DNA from 4 places in the Arthrobacter sp. MW3 TE3886 genome. Region 4 is predicted to be linked to each of the others. Evidence: riboswitches for the same ligand, from Rfam matches in the RefSeq annotation. Region 4 holds a riboswitch; each other region holds the start of a gene.
What was found. Region 4 has a riboswitch for S-adenosylmethionine ahead of ABH915_RS20640 (DUF1737 domain-containing protein). Riboswitches for the same ligand answer to the same signal wherever they lie in the genome.
Positions count from the first base shown of each region.

Region 1: another riboswitch for S-adenosylmethionine. It lies ahead of ABH915_RS07365 (homoserine O-acetyltransferase); the one in region 4 lies ahead of ABH915_RS20640 (DUF1737 domain-containing protein).
Region 2: another riboswitch for S-adenosylmethionine. It lies ahead of ABH915_RS15960 (aminotransferase class V-fold PLP-dependent enzyme); the one in region 4 lies ahead of ABH915_RS20640 (DUF1737 domain-containing protein).
Region 3: another riboswitch for S-adenosylmethionine. It lies ahead of ABH915_RS03155 (methionine ABC transporter ATP-binding protein); the one in region 4 lies ahead of ABH915_RS20640 (DUF1737 domain-containing protein).

Region 1 covers NZ_JBGCAN010000001.1:1,626,404-1,631,200, forward strand. The annotation lists gene ABH915_RS07350 (CPBP family intramembrane glutamic endopeptidase) at 1-432, shown strand, start outside; gene ABH915_RS07355 (VOC family protein) at 617-1,255, opposite strand; SAM riboswitch class IV at 1,426-1,541, shown strand; gene ABH915_RS07360 (bifunctional o-acetylhomoserine/o-acetylserine sulfhydrylase) at 1,605-2,921, shown strand; SAM riboswitch class IV at 3,025-3,140, shown strand; gene ABH915_RS07365 (homoserine O-acetyltransferase) at 3,152-4,291, shown strand; gene ABH915_RS07370 (MFS transporter) at 4,458-4,797, shown strand, end outside.
Region 2 covers NZ_JBGCAN010000001.1:3,510,333-3,515,129, reverse strand. The annotation lists gene ABH915_RS15960 (aminotransferase class V-fold PLP-dependent enzyme) at 1-1,446, opposite strand, end outside; SAM riboswitch class IV at 1,481-1,594, opposite strand; gene hisN (histidinol-phosphatase) at 1,774-2,604, opposite strand; gene ABH915_RS15950 (ribosome small subunit-dependent GTPase A) at 2,681-3,796, opposite strand; gene aroA (3-phosphoshikimate 1-carboxyvinyltransferase) at 3,780-4,797, opposite strand, start outside.
Region 3 covers NZ_JBGCAN010000001.1:668,346-673,142, reverse strand. The annotation lists gene ABH915_RS03165 (LLM class flavin-dependent oxidoreductase) at 1-702, opposite strand, end outside; gene ABH915_RS03160 (methionine ABC transporter permease) at 748-1,413, opposite strand; gene ABH915_RS03155 (methionine ABC transporter ATP-binding protein) at 1,406-2,215, opposite strand; SAM riboswitch class I at 2,355-2,444, opposite strand; gene ABH915_RS03150 (CoA-binding protein) at 2,542-2,967, opposite strand; gene acs (acetate--CoA ligase) at 3,273-4,797, shown strand, end outside.
Region 4 covers NZ_JBGCAN010000001.1:4,512,741-4,517,537, reverse strand. The annotation lists gene ABH915_RS20650 (O-succinylhomoserine sulfhydrylase) at 1-688, opposite strand, end outside; gene ABH915_RS20645 (rhodanese-like domain-containing protein) at 689-1,108, opposite strand; gene ABH915_RS20640 (DUF1737 domain-containing protein) at 1,105-1,437, opposite strand; SAM riboswitch class IV at 1,450-1,564, opposite strand; gene ABH915_RS20635 (hypothetical protein) at 1,883-2,836, shown strand; gene ABH915_RS20630 (aminodeoxychorismate lyase) at 2,847-3,815, opposite strand; gene cls (cardiolipin synthase) at 3,909-4,797, shown strand, end outside.

The DNA of each region.
Region 1 (4,797 bases), 2.9 Mb from region 4:
CTGGGACTCGCCGCGCTGATCGGCATTCCGTCCCTGGGGCTCTACGCGGCGGGCCGGGCGATGGGGATCACGACGGCGATCATCCCCAGCGCCCTGGACGCGTACTGGTGGACCGTGCCGGTGCTGGTCCTGTCTGCGATCCGGCACGGGGTGGTCGAGGAAGTGATTGTGGTGGCGTACCTGCTGGACCGGCTCGGGAAACTGGGCTGGAGCGTGCCGGCAGCCATTGCCGCCAGCGCCCTGCTCCGCGGCAGCTATCACCTGTACCAGGGGTTCGGGCCGTTCATCGGCAACGCGGTGATGGGCGTCGTCTTCGCGCTGGTGTACACGCGGACTAAACGGGTGATGCCGCTCGTGATCGCCCACGCCATCCTGGACACCGTGGCGTTCGTGGGGTTCAGCCTGTTCGGCAAGGCCGTGGGCCTGGGCTGAGCCTCACACAGCAACGCGGGGTCACTTCTGGCCCATCCGGATCCCCCGGATGGGCCAGAAGTGACCCCGCGTTGCGTTTAGGGGCCGGCACCCTGACCGGCCTTAAATGATCTCGGCCGCCGTCTCCTGGGTGACATCGTTGGCACCTAGGAGATGGCGGCCGAAGCGTGGGGCAGATGGAGCGTTAGATCGTGACCGCTCCGGAGGCGGTCTCGAAGGTGACGGAGAGGATGCCGGGAGTACCGTGCGGCGCGATCCAGTTCACGGCGACGTCTTCCAGCGGCTTTTCAACCGGTTCGCCCAGCCACTCCGTGACGCGGGCTGCCGAACCGGCAATGGTCAGCGCGGACATCTTGACATCGCTCGCGTAGGCGTTGGACGGGTGCAGTTCCGGGTCACCCTCCCACTTGAGCATGTAGGGCACCTGGGGGTCGGCGATGAGCCCCAGGATGCCGATCTGCTTCCAGACCAGTTCGCGGCCGTCGGGAAACTTCCGGTTGCCGTTGACGGCGGCGCGGCCGAGCCGCTCCTCGAACGGGGCCAGGTCGTCAACCTCGACGCACCAGCCCATCCAGCCGCCGCCGGCCTCGGAACGTGCCCGGACGGCCTGGCCGAACGGGGCCTTGTCGGAGGCCGGGTGGTTCAGGACCTCCACGACTTCCAGGTACTTGTGTCCCGCGAGCGGGATGATCATGTTGCGTGTCCCGAAACGGGGGTGCACTCCACCCTTCACGGCTTCAACGCCGAGGGCAGACGCAATACGTTCAGTGGTGGCTGCCAAGCCATCGTGTTCACAGGCGTAAGAGACGTGATCCATGCGCATGCCATCATCTTGGCACTTTGTGATGGACCTCTCAGCTTAGGCTCCCCTAACCGTCATGGGACGTCCCGGCGCGCTGATCGGGGCGGCCCGGGACGCGCCGCCACGGAGGCCGTCTTCATCTTCGTCATAAAGCTATCCAGGGCTGCGCCGCCATTCCTACACTTAACCCAGGTCATGAGTGCCAGCGCACAGCCCCGGCTTGCTGGCCGGCAACCCTCGTATCGCGGTGGGGTGCCCCGGGTGAAGACCTGGCCGTCCGGCGCCCGCCGGAGGGCAAGCGCGGCGCCTGTCCCGGTCCGGGCCAAAAAAGCCCCGGCCGGTGCTGTGCCCAGTGACTCGAGGAGCATCAATGTCCAACGCCTGGTCCTTTGAAACCCGCCAGATCCACGCCGGCCAGGAGCCGGACAGCGCCACCGGCGCGCGTTCCCTGCCCATCTACCAGACGACGTCGTTCGTGTTCCCCAGCGCCGAAAGCGCCGCGAACCGCTTCGCGCTCGCCGAACTCGCGCCCATCTACACCCGGATCGGCAACCCCACCCAGGACGCCGTCGAACAGCGCGTGGCCAGCCTGGAAGGCGGCCTCGCGGCCCTGCTGCTCAGCTCCGGCCAGGCCGCCGAGACGTTCGCGATCCTCAATATCGCCGAGGCCGGGGACCACGTGGTGGCCAGCCCCAGCCTCTACGGCGGAACCTACAACCTGCTCGCCCACACGCTGAAGAAGTTCGGCATCTCCGTGACCTTCGTGGCGGACCCGGACAACCTGGACCAGTGGCGGGACGCCGTCCAGCCCAACACCAAGCTGTTCTTCGGCGAAGTGGTCTCCAACCCCCGCCAGGACGTGCTGGACATCGAGGGCGTCTCCCGCGTGGCGCACGAGGCCGGCGTGCCGCTGGTCGTCGACAACACGCTCTCCACCCCCTACCTGATCCGGCCGATCGAGTGGGGCGCGGACATCGTGGTCCATTCCGCCACCAAGTACCTCGGCGGGCACGGCGCCGCAATCGCCGGCGTGATCGTGGACTCCGGCAACTTCGACTTCGGGAAGGACCCGGAGCGGTTCCCCGGCTTCAACACCCCGGACCCCACCTACAACGGCCTGGTCTACGCCCGCGACCTCGGCGCCGACGGCGCACTGGGCGCGAACCTTTCCTACATCCTCAAGGCCCGGGTCCAGCTCCTGCGCGACCTCGGCTCCGCGGTGTCCCCGTTCAACGCCTTCCTCATCGCCCAGGGCATCGAAACGCTGAGCCTGCGCGTCGAGCGCCACGTGGCCAACGCCACCAAGGTGGCGCAATGGCTGGAGGGGCGGGACGACGTCGAATCGGTCGCCTACGCCGGGCTGCCGTCCAGCCCCTGGTACGAGCGCGGCCGCAAGTATGGGCCCAAGGGGACCGGCGCCGTCGTGGCGTTCAACATCGCCGGGGGAGCGGAGGCCGGCAAGCGGTTCGTCGATGCCCTCGAACTGCACTCGCACGTCGCGAACATCGGTGATGTCCGGTCCCTGGTGATCCACCCGGCGTCGACCACCCATAGCCAGCTCTCGCCCGAACAGCAGACGATCGCCGGCGTGAACCCCGGGCTGGTGCGGCTGTCGGTGGGACTGGAGCACATCGACGACATCCTCGCGGACCTCGACGCCGGATTCCGCGCGGCCAAGTCCGCCTAGTCACCCCGGCCGGCCTCCCCGCAAGGGGCGGCCGGCCAGGGGGCTGTCACATGGAAGTCACAATCTTCGTGATTTCCGCACCGTGTTTCGTAGACTCGTACCAGGTCATGAGTGCCAGCGACAGCCCCGGCTTGCTGGCCGGCAACCCTCCTTTTGCGGCGGGGTGCCCCGGGTGAAGACCTGGCCTGCCGGTCAGCTGACGGCAGGCAAGCGCGAAGATAGGTCCTCACATGACGATTGCCGTCACCCGCACGGGTGTACCCGAAACCAAACCATCCCGGACCCCGGACGGGACCGTCCAGTCCGTCAGGATCGGTGATCTGCAGCTCGAATCCGGGATCCTGCTGCCGGATGTGGTCCTCGCCTACGAGACGTGGGGGACCCTGAACGCTGACGCCTCCAACGCTGTCCTCATTGAACACGCCCTGACCGGCGACACGCATGTGACCCGCGGCGAAAGCGGGGAACCCGGCTGGTGGGAACAGCTCGCCGGACCCGGAGCGCCCGTGGACACGGACAAGTATTTCGTCGTCTCGATCAACATCCTGGGCGGCTGCTACGGTTCCACGGGACCCTCCACCCCGGCCCCCGACGGGCGCCCCTGGGGATCGCGCTTCCCGCTCGTCACCCTGCGCGACACCACCGCTGCCGAGGCGCGGCTGGCCGACGCCCTGGGCATCGGTTGCTGGTACGCCGTGGTGGGCGGCTCGCTTGGCGGCGCACGCGCCCTTGAATGGGCCGTCACCTACCCCAGCCGGGTCCGACGCTGCGCCGTGATTTCCGTCGGCCCCAGCAGCACGGCCGAACAGATTGCCTTTGCGCAGGCCCAGACGCTGGCCATCCGCCAGGATCCCCACTTCAACGGGGGGAACTACTACGGCGGCCCCGAGCCCGAGGCTGGGCTCGCCCTCGCCCGCCGCATCGCGCACATCACCTACCGCTCCGCGGCCGAACTGGACGGCCGGTTTGGCCGGAACGCCCAGGAGTCCGAGACGCCCCTGGAAGCCGGATCGCTGGCCGGACGCGGGCGCTACCAGGTGGAAAGCTACCTGGACCACCAGGGCAGCAAGCTGGTCCGGCGCTTCGATGCCAACAGCTACATCGCCATTACCGAAGCCCTCATGAGCCACGATGTCTGCCGCGGGCGGGGCAGCCTCGCGGAGGCCCTGGCCCCGGCCACCGCAGAGTTCCTCGTGGCGGCCGTGGACTCGGACCGCCTGTACTTCCCGGCCCAGTCCCGCCAGCTGGCCGAGGCCCTGCCGGGCGGAGCGGAACTGCACATCATCGAAGCGCCGATCGGCCACGACGGCTTCCTGACCGAAATCGGCCAGCTCAGCGGGCAGCTCCGGGAGACCTTCTTCGGCCACTAGGCCCGCCTGCTTGTGCATTTTTGCAGACGCGCTCTGCACTAATGGCCGTTGAGGCTCAGCGCGGGAGCGTCCATACTCATGGGGAATGACGCCATGTGCCCTACATCACGGGCGTCCTCAGTCCAATGGTCCGCAGGGTGTCGAAGGCGACACCGAAGGAGTTCTCATGAGCACGGAAAACGCCGCGACAACGCGCGCAGACGAGCCGGACGTCCAAACGTCCGGACTGAAGAAGGTAGTAACGGCCTCCATGGCCGGCACAGTGGTTGAGTGGTATGAATTCTTCCTCTACGCCTCCGCCGCCACGCTGGTCTTCGGCAAAACGTTCTTCCCCAATTCGGGCACGGAACTCGACGGCATTATCGCCGCGTTCCTGACCTACGCCGTCGGATTCGTGGCCCGCCCGATCGGCGGCATCGTCTTCGGCCACTTCGGCGACAAGTTCGGCCGCAAGCAGCTGCTCCAGGTCAGCATCCTCCTGGTGGGCGTCTCCACCTTCCTGATGG
Region 2 (4,797 bases), 1.0 Mb from region 4:
CGCGGCGCCGGCGGTGCCCGGGGTGTTCGGCGCCCAGTGGGGGTAGCTGCGGGTGTCGTTGGCCGGCACCCAGCGGCCGGCGTCCACCACGTAATCCCAGCCGAGTCCGTTCTGCCGCAGCTGCTGCAGGCCGGCCAGCAGGCGTTCGGCGTCCTCCAGCCGCGAGCCCAGCCCGAAGCTGGCCCGCAGGGAGCCGGCGGGCAGGCCGAGCCGCTTGAGCAGCGGGTGGGCGCAGAATCGGCCGTCGCGCAGGCCAATGCCGTGTTCGGCCGACAGGTAGGCGGCCACCAGCCCGGCGTCGAAGCCTTCCACGGAAAAGTTCACGACGCCGATCGTGCCGGGGCCTGCCTGGCCGCCTTCGGGGGAAGAAACGGAAGGCGAATCGGCAAAGATACGGTGCACGGTTACTCCGTCGATGCCCTGGAGGCCTTCGACGAGGAAGGACCGGATGGCGTCCTCGTGGGCCTGCCACTGCTCCTGGTCCAGGGCCGCAATGACCTGGGTGGCACGGGCGAGGGCCGCCGCGCCAAGGACGTTAGGCGAGCCGCCCTCGTGCCGGGCAGGTCCCGTGGTCCAGCTGACGGAGTCGAGCCGGGCGTCGCGGACAGCGCCGCCGCCGGCCAGGTGTGGGGTGCCGGCGTCGAGCCAGTCCGTCCGGCCCACCAGCACGCCCGCGCCGAACGGGGCGTACAGCTTGTGCCCAGAGAAGGCGAGGTAGTCGACGCCGTCCGCGGCGATGTTAATCCGCCGGTGCGGGGCCAGCTGCGCGGCGTCGACAACGATCCTGGCGCCGTATTCGTGTGCCAGCGCGGCCAGGGTCCGGATCGGCAGGATCTCCCCGGTGACGTTGGAAGCGCCGGTGATGGCCAGCAGGCTGACATCGCCGCGCGCCAGCTCCTCGCGCAGGCGGTCCACCGTGGCCGCGAGGGTGGGGGCGGCCACGACGCTGCGGTGCGGGACATTCTGCCAGGGCAGGAGGTTGGCGTGGTGCTCGATGTCGAGGTAGACGACCTCGCCCGCGGGCCGCCCGTCGCGCAGCGGCAGGCAGCCCGCCAGCAGGTTCAGGGAATCGGTGGTGTTGCGGGTGAAGATCACGGAATCGTCCGGCCGGCCGCCCACGAAGTCCCGCACGATGTCCCGGGCGTTCTCGTAGACGGACGTGCTGATCTGCGATGCGTAGCCGGCGCCGCGGTGCACGCTGGCGTAGTACGGCAGGATTTCGTTCAGGTAGGCCGAGACCACGGACAGGGCCGGGGCGGAGGCGCCGTAGTCGAGGTTGGCGTAGCGGGTGTGGCCGCCGGTGATCAGCGGCGCCTGGATTTCCGCCCCGGTAACGGCGGCCAGCGGGCGGGCCGCGAGGGCGAGGCGGCCATCAGCCTGCCCTGCAGACCGTTCTGCACCGGCGGCATGGAATTCGGGGGCGACGGGGAAAATGGCAGTTGTCATGGGACCTCACTCGAACAGGACCCCACACCGTGGGAATCCGCGCTTGCCGGGTCCGTTCCGGACCGGCCAGGTCGTCACCCGGGGCACCCCACCGCGACTGGAGGGTTGCCGGCCAGCAAACCGGGGTTTAGCGCTGGCACTCGTGACCTGCATCGAGCGTAGGACATCCGCGCAGCCGGGGAAAAGGCGGGCGCCGATTGTGAAGCGGATTATTACGGGCGCGGCCACAACGCGCTGTGGCCGAACAAACGGCGGCGGCGGCCCCGCAATGGGGGTCGGCCGCCGCCGTTTGTTCGATCAACCAGGGGCTTGGATCAGTGGTTCGGTTCAGTTGTTGGGGTGAGCCGGGAAGAGGTCGTCGAGACCGGGGTTAAGCCGCTTGAGGACTTCCGAGTGCAGGATCGAATTGGTGGCCAGGGCATTGCCGCCGAAGGGTCCGTCCTCTCCCTCGAGCGAGGTGAAGCGGCCGCCGGCCTCGGTCACGATCGGCACCAGGGCGGCCATGTCGTAGAGGTTCAGCTCGGGCTCGCAGGCGATGTCCACGGCACCCTCGGCCACGAGGCAGTAGGACCAGAAGTCACCGTAGGCGCGGGTCCGCCACACTTCCTCGGTCAGGCCCAGGAACTCATCCAGATTCCCGCGTTCCTTCCAGCCGCCAAGGCTGGAGTAGGACAGCGAGGCGTCCTCGAGATTGGAGACATTGGATACCTTCAAGCGTGTGGCGGCGGCGAGCGAGCGGCCCGTGTAGGCGCCCGCACCCTTGGCGGCCCACCAGCGCTTGCCCAGTGCCGGCGCGCTCACGACGCCGACCACCGGTTCGCCCTCATCGACGAGGGCGATCAGGGTGGCCCAGACCGGGACGCCGCGGACAAAGTTCTTGGTGCCGTCGATCGGGTCGATGATCCACCGGCGGGAACCGTGGCCCGAGCTGCCGAATTCCTCGCCCAGGACCGCGTCCCGCGGACGTGACCGGGAGAGCTGGCCGCGGATGGCCTCTTCCGCGGACTTGTCGGCATCGGTGACGGGTGTGAGGTCGGGCTTCGTCTCGATCCGAAGGTCGAGCGCCTTGAAGCGGCTCATGGTCTGGGAATCGACCGAATCTGCCAGTACATGGGCAAGGCGCAGGTCATCGTTGTAGCTCGAAGCGGGTTGGCTCATGGTTCCAAACTACCGTCAAACCGGGCTGCCGGGCGGGAGGCCGCGGCACGGCGCCGCAGCCCGGTTGCCGGGCCGGCTAGGAGACGGTGCCCAGTTCCTTGGTTTCCTGTGCTTCCATCCGCGGGTCCGTGCCCAGCAGCCGGCGCAGGGACGCGAGCCTGGCCGGTCCCGAGGGCCCCGCGTGCCCGGCGGCCACCCACTTGTCGACGCCGCAGTTGACGGCGGTGGAGTCATGCTTGCAGCCGCGTTCGCAATCATCGGTTCCCGGTTCCAGGTCCGGGAAGGAACGGAGGATCCGGTCCGGGTCCACGTGGGCCAGGCCGAAGGACCGGATGCCGGGGGTGTCGATGATCCAGCTGCCCGCCGGGGCATCGTTGACCTTCAGCGCCAGTGCCGAGGAGGACGTGTGGCGGCCGCGGCCGGTTACCGCATTCACGCCTCCCGTGGCCCGCTCGGCCCCGGTCAGGGCGTTGACCATGGTGGACTTGCCGACGCCGGAATGGCCCAGCATCACGGTGACCTTGCCGTCGAGGTAGTCGCGCAGCTGGGACACCGCGTCCTTGTCGAGCCGGGCGGAGAGCCCGTCGTCGGAGCGGGCGTCGATGCCGGAAGCGGCGGAGTCCGCGGTCTTGGAGATGATGACGGGAAAATCGAGGTGCTGGTAGTTGGACAGCAGTTCGGCGGGATCCTTGACGTCGGCCTTGGTGACGAGCAGCAGCGGCTCGATGCCGGCGTCGTATGCGGCCACCAGTGCGCGGTCGATGAAACCGGTCCGCGGCTCGGGGTTGGCGGCGGCGACCACCACCACCAGCTGGTCGGCGTTGGCCACGACGGCGCGTTCGATCGGGTCCGTGTCGTCGGCGCTGCGGCGCAACAGTGTCTTGCGGTCCTGGATCTTGACCAGACGCGCGAGGGTGTCGGGCTCGCCGGTGACGTCGCCGACCAGGGAGACGAAGTCGCCGGCAACCACGGGGTTGCGGCGCAGCTCCCGGGCGCGGGCCGCGATGATCTTGCGTTCGTCCGGGGTTCCTTCGCCGACGACGGCGGTGTAGCGGCCGCGGTCAACGGTGATGATGCGTCCGGTGACGGCGTCGTCGTAGCTGGGCCGGTCCTTGGTGCGGGGGCGGGTGCCCTTCTTGTTCGGCCGGATCCGGACGTCGGACTCGTCCCAGGAATCAGTGCTGCGTGCCACCGGCGGTGTCCTCATCTGCGGCGGGTCCCTGTGCCAGCATCGCTTCCCAGAGTTGCGGGAAATCGGGCATGGTCTTGGCCGTGGTTGCGATGTCCTCGACCTCCACGCCGGGTACGGCAAGGCCGAGGATGGCGCCGGCGGTTGCCATGCGGTGGTCCGCGTAGCTGTGGACTACGCCGCCGTGCAGCGCGGCCGGGCGGATGATGAGGCCGTCGGCGGTCTCTTCGGCGTCGCCGCCGAGGCGGTTGATTTCGGCGACGAGGGCGGCGAGCCGGTCCGTTTCGTGGCCGCGGAGATGGGCGATGCCGCTGAGCCGCGAGGGGCCGGCGGCGAGGGCGCAGAGTGCGGCCACGGTGGGGGCGAGTTCGCTGGTCTCGTCGAAGTCGCCGCCCTTGATCTCCGGCCCTCCGCTGACGGTCAGGGTGCCGTCGTCCACTGTCACGGTGGCGCCCATGGCGGTCAGGATGCCGCGCCAGAGATCACCGACCTGGGTGGTTTCCGCGGGCCAGTTCGGGATCCGCACGGTGCCGCCGGTGGCCAGGGCCGCCGCGAGGAACGGGCCGGCGTTCGAGAGATCCTGCTCGATCCGGACGTCGAAGGCGCGGATCGGGCCGGGGGAGACAACCCAGTGGTTCGGCACCGAGTCATCGACCGCCACGCCCACGCCGCGCAGCACGGCCACGGTCATGTTGATGTGGTCCAGGCTCGGCACGGGCTTGCCGACATGTTCGAGGTGGAGTCCTTCGGTGAAGCGTGCCCCGGCCAGCAGCAGGGCGGAGACGAACTGGGACGAAGCGCTGGCATCGATGATCAGGTGGCCGCCGCGCACCTCGCCCGTGCCGTGGACGGTGAACGGCAATGACGACGCCGGACCGCCGTCGGGCGCGGTCACGGCCACACCCAGGCCGGCCAGGGCCTCGATGATGGTGCCCATGGGGCGTTTGCGGGCGTGCGGGTCGCCGTCGAAACGGGCCTCACCGCGGCGCAGCGCCGCCACCGGA
Region 3 (4,797 bases), 3.8 Mb from region 4:
CACCGGGGTGCGTTGCGGCGACGGGGCCGCGAGGTGGGGCCCGTCGATCGAGTACCGGGGTCCGCGGTGGTAGATCTTGCTGACTTTCTCCGGGTCCGCGTGGACTCCGGTCTCCTTGTCCCGGACCAGCGCATCGTCTGCCCAGGACCCTTCCCACAATTTGTAGGCAGCCTCGACGTATTCGTCCGCCCAGTCGTAGCGTTCGTCATGCTTGGTCAGCTCGGTGGCGTTGAAGTTCCGGTGCGCGTTTTCCAGCACGCTGGTGACGATGTTCCAGGCCACGCGGCCGCCGCTGATGTGGTCCAGCGTGGACATCTGCCGGGCGAACTGGAACGGGTGGCTCTGGATCACCGACGACGTCGCGGCCAGTCCGATCTCCCGCGTTCCGGTGGCGAGCGCGGACAGCAGGATGAGGGGGTCGTTGGAGGGCACCTGCAGGCCCTTTTTCAGCAGCGACGCCCAGCCGCCGTCGTAGTCGCCGTAGAGACCGACGACGTCGGCGAAGAAGATCGCGTCAAACTTGGCGTCCTCAAGCTGGCGGGCCAGGTCGACCCAGAGCTGGAGTTCGTTGAACCGGTGCTGCTGGGCCTCCGGGCGCCGCCACTGGCCGCCCATGATGTGGCTGGACGTGTTCATCACGAAGGCGCTGATCAGCAGGCGGGGGCGGGGTCCGTCGAAGCGGGTACTGGGTGTTGAAGTCATGGGGTGCTTTCCGCTGGGGAGGTGGGAAGAGGGTGCTGCGGGCGCTCAGAGGCGCTTGTCCAGGCGCCGGGCAACATAGGACCCGCCCAGCTGAACGATGGTGACCAGCAGGATCATCAGGACAATCGCGGTGATCATGAGCGGAGTTTCGTAGCGGTAGTAGCCGTACCGGATGGCGAAGTCGCCGATTCCGCCGCCACCCACCAGGCCGGCCATCGCCGAGTAGGAGATGAAGCTGACGGTCATGATGGTGATGGAGCTGACGAGTCCGGGCTTCGCCTCCACAATCAGGACGTCCCGGACGATCTGGGACCGGCTGGCGCCCATGGACCGTGCCGCTTCGACCACTCCGCCGCCGAGCTGGCTCAGGTTCTGTTCCACAAAGCGGGCGAAATAGGGGATGGCGTTGAGAGTCAGCGGGACAATGACGGCGGCCGTGCCGATGGTCGTGCCGACAATGAACCTGGTCACGGGAATGATCGCGATCAGCAGGATCAGGAACGGGAACGAGCGGAGCAGGTTGACCAGTCCGTCCAGGACGCGGTGCAGCTTTGGCCGGTGCTTGAGCCCGTTGGGACCGATGGTGTAGAGCAGGACACCCAGTGGTGTCCCGAGGAGCACCGCCAGCGGGATGGCCACCAGCAGCATGGTGAGGGTCTGGCCCATGGCGACGCCGATTTCGGGCAGGACTTCCAGGATGCGGTCAAACATTGATCAGGCCCTCCGACGCGGCTGTGGTGTGGGTGCCCCTCCCGGAGCGGTCCAACTGGATCTCATCGGAGACCAGGTAGCGGCCGATCGACGTCGCCGGGTGGAAGCCGGGGCGCTGGAGTTCGGTGAGATCGAACTGCTCCACCACCCGGCCCTCTTCCATGACCGCGACGTTGTCCGCGATGGCCTTGATGACGTTCATCTCGTGGGTGACCACCACGATCGTGATGCCGAATTCGGCGTTGACATCGGCCAGGTACTGCAGGACCGATGACGTCGTCCGGGGATCGACAGCCGACGTCGGCTCGTCGCAGAGCAGCACCTTGGGACCGGTGGCGAGGGCGCGGGCGATCGCCACCCGCTGTTTCTGGCCCCCCGAGAGTTTGGCCGGATATGTCCCCGCTTTGTCGGCGAGGTCCACGATTTCCAGGGTTTCGGCGGCCCGCCGGCGGCGTTCTGCCTTCCCGACGCCGGCGAACTTCAGGGACAGCTCCACATTTTCCTGGGCCGTGAGGTTGTTGAGGAGATTGAAGTGCTGGAAAATCATGCCGATGTCGTGCCGCTTGGTCCGGAGCTCGGCGTCGGAGAGGGTCACCAGGTCCACGCCGTCCACCAGGACGCGTCCCGACGTCGGGCGCTCGAGGAGGTTGATGTTGCGCAGCAGCGTGGATTTGCCGGCGCCGGAGAACCCGATGATGCCCTGGATGGTGCCCCGCCTGATGTGCAGGCTGACATCGTCGACGGCCGTGAAGGGGCCTGCGGCCGAAGCGAAGGACGTGCTGACATTCTGGATCTCGATCACAGGCCCCCACCTGCTCGGGGCCGCGGCGCTGCCGCTGTCTGCGTGTTCATGATTTCCTCCGGGCTCGCCCGAGGAAAGCCCTGGGTCCTGGCTTCCGGGCAGCGCTGAGCGAAGCCGCGGAGCCTAAGAACACAGTGGTTCTCCATCGGTCCTGGCGGTAGCACCGTCCTCAAAGAGGGGGTTGCTGCGGCGTCACAGAGCCAGATCTCTCAGCCGCTCGGGATGGTTACGAGTCCATCTCACACGGCAATGCGGCGAATACGGAAAAAGCCGGTCACATTTTGTAACCGACTCTTCCCAACCTGTTGATCGTCATTCCCGGGCCGTTAGATGCCCACGCGCCAGCCTTCGCGGGCCGGGCACGCGTCCACGACGACGTCCAGCCCGGCGGCCTTGGCGCGGTCCGCCGCGGCGTCGTCGAAGACGCCCAGCTGCAGCCAGACGGCCTTGGCGCCTACGGCGATGGCCTCGTCTATGACTGCCCCCACCCTGTGGGAGTTGACGAAGCAGTCCACGACGTCGATCGGGTGCTTCTCCGCCGGGATGTCCGCGAGGGAACGGTACCCCTTCTCCCCGTGGACGTCGTCGCCGGGAAGGTTGACCGGAATGATGGTCATGCCCATCCGGTCCCGGACATAGAGGGAGACTTCGTACGCCGAGCGCCATTCGTTGGTGCTGAGGCCGACCACCGCCCACGTGCCTTTGGTTCGCATGAGGCGGTCAATGACTGCCGGATCGTTAACATGGGCCATGCGTCAACCTTACTCCTGCGGCCTTTCCGGGCAATCGTCGAATAAATGAATGATTTCGACCGGACGCAGGCCGGGTGAACGAATATTACAGCGCTCCCGGGCGCCGATTTTGTGGAATCCTGCATCTCGGCTCTAGTAGGTAATGACCATCCCGAGCGGCCGAGAGACCTGGATCGATGACGCCGCAGCAACCCCCGGTGACGTGAGACGACCATTCCCACGGAACTGTTCCGCCCTCCTTCGAGGAAATTCGAGGGAACCGGAGGGACCAAGGGTGCTACTGCCAGGACCGATGGAGTGCAGCAATGACCCCTGAGAATTATTCCGCCCTGCCCACCTTTGCCCGGACCGCGTCCGAGGCATTCCCACAAACCACTTCGGACGCGACGGCGAACGAAGCAGGGCCGCGTGACGCGCCCGGCTCCTCTCGCGGCTCTTCGGGATGGTCCCTGAACGAGCCCACGGACGACGCAGTGCACGGCGTCCCCACCGACGGGCCGGCGCGTCACCGCAGCACCACCCCCGGAAACTACCTTCCCCGGCACGGCGCCGCCGCGACGGCGGGAACTGCCCAGGCAGAGACGGTTGCGTTCTGGGAAACCCAGGCTCTCCGCCTCGACTGGGCGGACGTGCCCGGCGGCACAACGGAGCGTGCCAAACCCTGGCACACCGCGCACCGCCGGGTCCCGGCCGACGTCGAGGACGGCGTCGGACCGCAGATCACCTGGTTCGAAGGGGGCAGACTCAATGTCGCCCACAACTGCGTCGACCGCCACGTAGCGGCGGGGCGCGGGGACAAGGTGGCCCTGCACTTCGAGGGCGAGCCCGGTGACCGCCGTGCCGTCACCTACGCCGACCTCCAGCGCGAGGTCTCCAAAGCCGCCAACGCCCTCCTGGACCTGGGCATCACCAAGGGCGACCGGGTGGTCATCTACCTCCCCGTCATCCCCGAAACCGTCATCATCACCCTCGCCGTGGCCCGCATCGGCGCCATCCATTCCCTGGTCTTCGGCGGGTTCTCCGCGGAGGCCCTGAAGTTCCGGGTCGAGGACACCGGCGCCAAGCTCCTGGTCACCACCGACGGCCAGTTCCGCCGCGGCACCGCCGTGCCGGTCAAGGACAACGCGGACGCCGCCGTCTCCGGCGACAACGCCATCGAACACGTCCTGGTGGTCAACCGGACCACTCCCGCGGGCGAGCTGGACACCGTCCCGATGACCGCGGGCCGCGATGTGTGGTGGCACGACGCCGTCGGGTCCGCCTCCGAGACTCACGAGGCCGAGGCGTTCGACGCCGAGACGCCGCTGTTCATCATGTACACCTCCGGCACCACCGGCAAGCCAAAGGGCCTGGTCCACACCTCCGGCGGCTACCTCACGCAGGCGTCCTGGAGCTTCGAGCACCTGTTCAGCAACCCGGACCCGGCGCTGCGGGAGAAGGACGTGCACTGGTGCACGGCCGACCTCGCCTGGGTCACCGCGCACACCTACGAGCTCTACGGCCCGCTCTCCAACGGCGCCACGCAGGTCATCTTCGAGGGCACACCCAACACCCCGCACCCGGGCCGGCACTTCGAGATCATCGAACGCTACGCGGTCACGCAGTACTACACCGCGCCCACCCTGGTCCGCTCCCTCATGGGCTGGTTCCCGGACGGCGTCCCGGACACGTACGACCTCTCCTCCATCCGTCTGCTCGGCACGGTGGGCGAGGCCATCAACCCCGAGGCCTGGCGCTGGTTCCGGGCCAACATCGGCGCCGGCACCGCCCCGGTGGTGGACACCTGGTGGCAGTCCGAAACCGGCGCCACCATCCTCTCCCCCGCGCCGA
Region 4 (4,797 bases):
CCCTGGTGCCCAGGATGGCTCCGCCCAGGACCCGGCCCTGGCCGTCGATGTGCTTGGTGCCGGAGTAGACCACCACGTCCGCGCCGAGGTCGCCGCAGCGCTGCAGCAGCGGGGTGGCGAAGACGTTGTCTACCACCACCGTGGCGCCGGCCGCATGCGCCAGTTTGCTCACGGCGGCGATGTCCACGATTTCCTGCATGGGGTTCGACGGCGACTCGAAGAACACGGCGGTGGTCGGCTCGGACAGCGCGGCTTGCCACTGCTCCAGGTCCGGGCCGTCCACGAAGACCGTCTCGACACCCCAGCGCGGCAGGATCTCGTTGAGGATCACGAAGCACGAGCCGAACAGCGAGCGGGCCGCGACCACCCGGTCCCCGGCCGCCAACAGCGCGCCCAGGGCGGTGAAGACGGCGGACATGCCGGACGCCGTCGCAAAACACGCCTCCGTCCCTTCGAGCAGCCGGAGCCGCTCCTGGAAGGTGGCGACGGAGGGGTTGCCGTAGCGGGAGTAGACGAAGCGCTCGTCCTCCCCGGTGAAGGCGCGCTCGGCGGCGGCCGCTGACTCGTAGACGAATCCTGAGTTGAGGAAGATCGGCTCGGTGGTTTCCTGGAAGCCGGTGCGGTCAAGGCCGCCGCGGACAGCCTGGGTGTCGGCCGCCCAGCCGGCGGCGTCGGGATTGAAAGTCACTTAAATCTTTCCGAGGTTGGTGGGCAGGCCGCGGTTCTTCCAGCCGTTGACGGTGCGTTCGCCGAAGCGGTCGGTCTCGCCTTCGAAGCCCTCAAGGACGTTGTAGGAGGTGAAGCCGGCGGCCGTCGCGGCCGTCGCGGCGGCGATCGACCGGGCACCGGAGCGGCAAAGGAACACCAGTTCGACGGCGGTGTCCTCCGGCGCCTGCTGCCTTAGCTGTTCCACGAAGTGCGGGTTCGGCGTGCCGCCGGCGAGGTTCCACTGGATGAAGAGCGGATCGTTGCGGCTTTCGCCCGCAGCCGCGGTGTCCGGGATACCGATGTGGGCCCATTCGCCCTCGGTTCGGACATCCACCAGGATGGCTCCGGCCTCCAGCTTGGCCCACGCCTCATCCGGGCTGAGGTCTCCGGCGTAGCTCATGCGTGGCCCGCGAAGACCCCGTCGGCGCCAGACTCGTCGGCGTCGAGCTCATCAACCGCATTGGCCACGGCGGCGTCCGCACTTGCAATCGCGGCCGGCAGGACCAGCGCCTGCGCCACGATCACGGTGCTTCCGTTGAAGCTGGCGGCGGGGCTTCCGTGCAGCACATAGCCCTCGGCCAGGGCGGCTGACACCCGCTCGCAAAAGGCGCGGTCATCCGCGCCGGTGAACAGGCGGTAGGCCAGCCTTTCCTCGCCGGCGGTTGCCGCGCTGGGGGCTGCGGCGGGGACTGTACTGGTGGCTGGTGTGGGTGTTGACGTGTCGGGCACGACGGATCTCCTCTTTCACGCTTGCAGCTCGAATGGTCGATATGCCGAGTATTCACCTGAGGCACCCCGCCGCGAAAGGGAGGGTTGCCGACCGGCCAGTCAGGGCTTGGCACCGGTTCTCATTACTCCCCAAAAACGTAACACCTGCGGCGCCGGCCCGCACCGCCGCCGCCGTCATGTTCCGTAACCGGACCGTGGCCCGGGCGAGTAGTGGCGGGCTCCAGTTTCGGGTACTGCCCACTCGTGTCTGCCGGGATGTTTCGCCGTCTACTGGGGGGATTAGGTCCGACGCGTCGGCCGGCGCTGCAGGTGATTCGGGCAGTTTGTGAATCGAGCAGTCCGTGAAACGACTCGTCTGTCCAACAACAGGCTGTCTGAGAATCGGTGGCTGGAACGGTCGGAGCCGCAGCCGCGGTCGGGACGGTGACGGCGGAATGGAGCAATCGTGGACCCGCGCATACTCGTTACCGGGATTACCAGCGCCGCCGGACGGGCCGTCGCGGCCCAACTCGAAGCCCGAGGCCTCCCGTACCTCGGCTCCGATGCCCGCGCCGACACCCGTCAGGCCGGCGAGACTCCCGCCGCCGCGGTCAGGCTCCTGCCGGCGACGGACCCGGACATGATTCTGGACCTGCGCCGGCTGGTGGACCGCGAAGCCATCAACGTCATCATTCCGACCCTCACCGTGGAACTCCCGGTCCTGGCCGCGGCCCGCGCCGGATTCGCCCAGGACGTGCGGATCATCGTGGGTGATCCTGCCGCGGTGGCCCTCGCCAACGATCAGCTGTTCACCACCTGGGCGCTGCAGGCGGCCGGCATCCCGGTGCCCCGGTTCGCGGTGCCGGGCGACCTCGCCGCCGCGCCGGCATCCCTCGCCGGCCTCAGCGGCCCCGTGGTGGTCAAGCCGCGGGTCTTCAAAGGCTTCCATGGTGTCCACCTGCTGGCCGGAACCGCCTCCGTTAGCTGGAAGAACCTGCCGGCGGGGCAACTGGTCCAGGAATTCATCCCGGGCGCCGACTACGTGTGCCTGGTGTTCGGCACCCCGGCACGCAACGCGATGGCCCCGGTGGCGGTGGTCCTCGAGAAGACCAGGACTCCGTATGGACGCGCCGGCAGCGACGAAGTCAGCCGGAGGGTGCCGGCGGATCAGGCCGGGGATGTGCGCAAGCTGGGTCTGGCCGCCGTCCGCACGCTCGGGCTGACCGGGCCGGTCCAGGTCCAGATCCGCCGCCGCACCGACGGAACGCCCGTGGTGCTGGGTGTCTGCGCGACCCTGGGGGAGAACAGCACGTGGGCTCCGGAAATGCTCGACGCCGTGCTGGCAACGTTCACGCTCCCGGCGTTCAACCCGGCCTCCTTCCGCCGGTGCCCGGCAGTGCCCGCGGACGCCCTGGGGTGATCCCGCGTTGCTATTCGATGGTGGCGAAGAGGGCGTTGAGTTCGGCCGTGAGCTGGCGCCGCAGTTCCGGGGTGCCGATTTCCTGGCCGTCGATGTGGTTCACCGGGGCCAGGAGCCGGATGCTGGAGATCAGCCAGACCGCGTCGGCGTCCAGCAGGTCCTTCGGCTCCAGCGGGCCGTAGCCCAGTTCCCAGCCGGCAGCCTTGGCGGCGGTGAACAGGGCGCCCTGTGACGTGCCGGGCAGGATGCCGCTGTCCAGCTGGGGAGTGATGAGCCGCCGGACGGTGCGGACGCCGCCGGCGCCGTCGTCCGAGGTTTCCAGGTGGGCCAGCAGAACGGTCGACGTCGGACCCTCCAGCACCCGGCCGTCCGCGGACGTGAAGATGACGTCGTCGGCGCCCTGCCGGTGGGCGTAGCGCAACGCCGCCATGTTCACGGCGTACGAAAGGGTCTTGGCGCCGAGCAGGAGCCACGGGGCGCGCTCGCCGACTTCACTGTCGTAGCCGCGGTCCAGCAGGATGACGTCGATCCCGGTCTCGCGCTGCCGGCGGCCCGCGGCCGCTGGCGCGGAGGCCTGGATCCAGCACGTGGGGGCAGCCGCGCCCTCCGGCCCGCGGGTGACAATCAGCTTCACCACCACCTCGTCCTGCCCCGTGCCGCCGGCTGCACCCTCGGCAGGTTCCTGCCCCCGGAACTCGCGGATGGCGGTTTCCACCGCCCGCCGCCATGCGTCCTCGGCCGGGATGTCCAGCTCCAGCAGCCGGGCCGAGCCGGCCAGCCGGGTCAGGTGCGCCTGGATCTTGCGGGGCCGGCCGCCGACGGCCAGCAGGGATTCGAATACGCCGTCGCCGCGGGTGGCGCCCAGGTCCGTGGCCATCAGTTGCGGCTGGGACGCGTCGGCAACGCGGCCGCCGTCGAACGCCGGGTCGAGGAAGACCAGCACGGTCGCGGGCGCAGGAACAGGGGCAGGAGTGGTCATGGCTACAGCTTAGTCTCGGCGGTCCCGGGATAGGATTTGCACGTTGCCCGTTCCGGAACTGTTCCGCGGGCCTGTAGCTTGAGGGGTTCGCCTGTGCTGTGGCCATTTCCGCTGGCGGAAACTTTACCGTCCTGGGCGATTCTGATTTTGACCGTGATCGACTTCGCCATCCGCGTGCTGGCCCTGGGCATCATCCCCGGAAACCGGCGGCCCACCACCGCGATGGCCTGGCTGCTGGGCATCTTCATTGTGCCCATCATCGGCCTGGCCTTGTTCCTGCTGTTCGGCAATTTCCGGCTCTCCCGCAAGCGCCGCGCGCAGCAGGACGCGGTCAATACCCGGGTGCGCGCCGGGACCTCGGAACTGGCGATGCTGGAGAGCCGCTACGCCGGACCCGAATGGGTGGCTTCCGCCGCGGAACTGAACAAGACGCTCGGCTCGCTGCCGATGGTGGACGGTAACCAAGTGGAACTGCTGCCCGGCTACCCCGACTCCATCAAGGCGATGGCCAAGGCGGTCCGCGGCGCAAAGTCGTTCGTCAACGCCGAGTTCTACATCATGAGCTCGGACCACGTCACGGACGATCTGCTGACCGCGCTGGAAGAGGCCGCCGAGCGCGGCGTCGAGGTCCGTGTCCTGTTCGATCACCTTGGCACGCTTCGCATCAAGGGCTATCGCAAGCTGATCGCCCGGCTCAAGGCCAGCAAGATCCGCTGGCGGCCCATGCTGCCGCTCAACCCGATGCAGGGGCAGTGGCGCCGGCCGGACTTGCGCAACCACCGCAAGATCATGGTGATCGACGGCGAGATCGCCTTCACCGGATCGCAGAACCTGATCGAGCCCTCCTACAACAACCCCAAGCACCGCAAGATCGGCCGCGAATGGGTCGAGCTGATGGCCTGCCTGCGTGGACCGATCGTCACCACGCTCAACGTCGTGTTCGCCACCGACTGGCTCAGCGAGACCGACGAATCCATTGAGG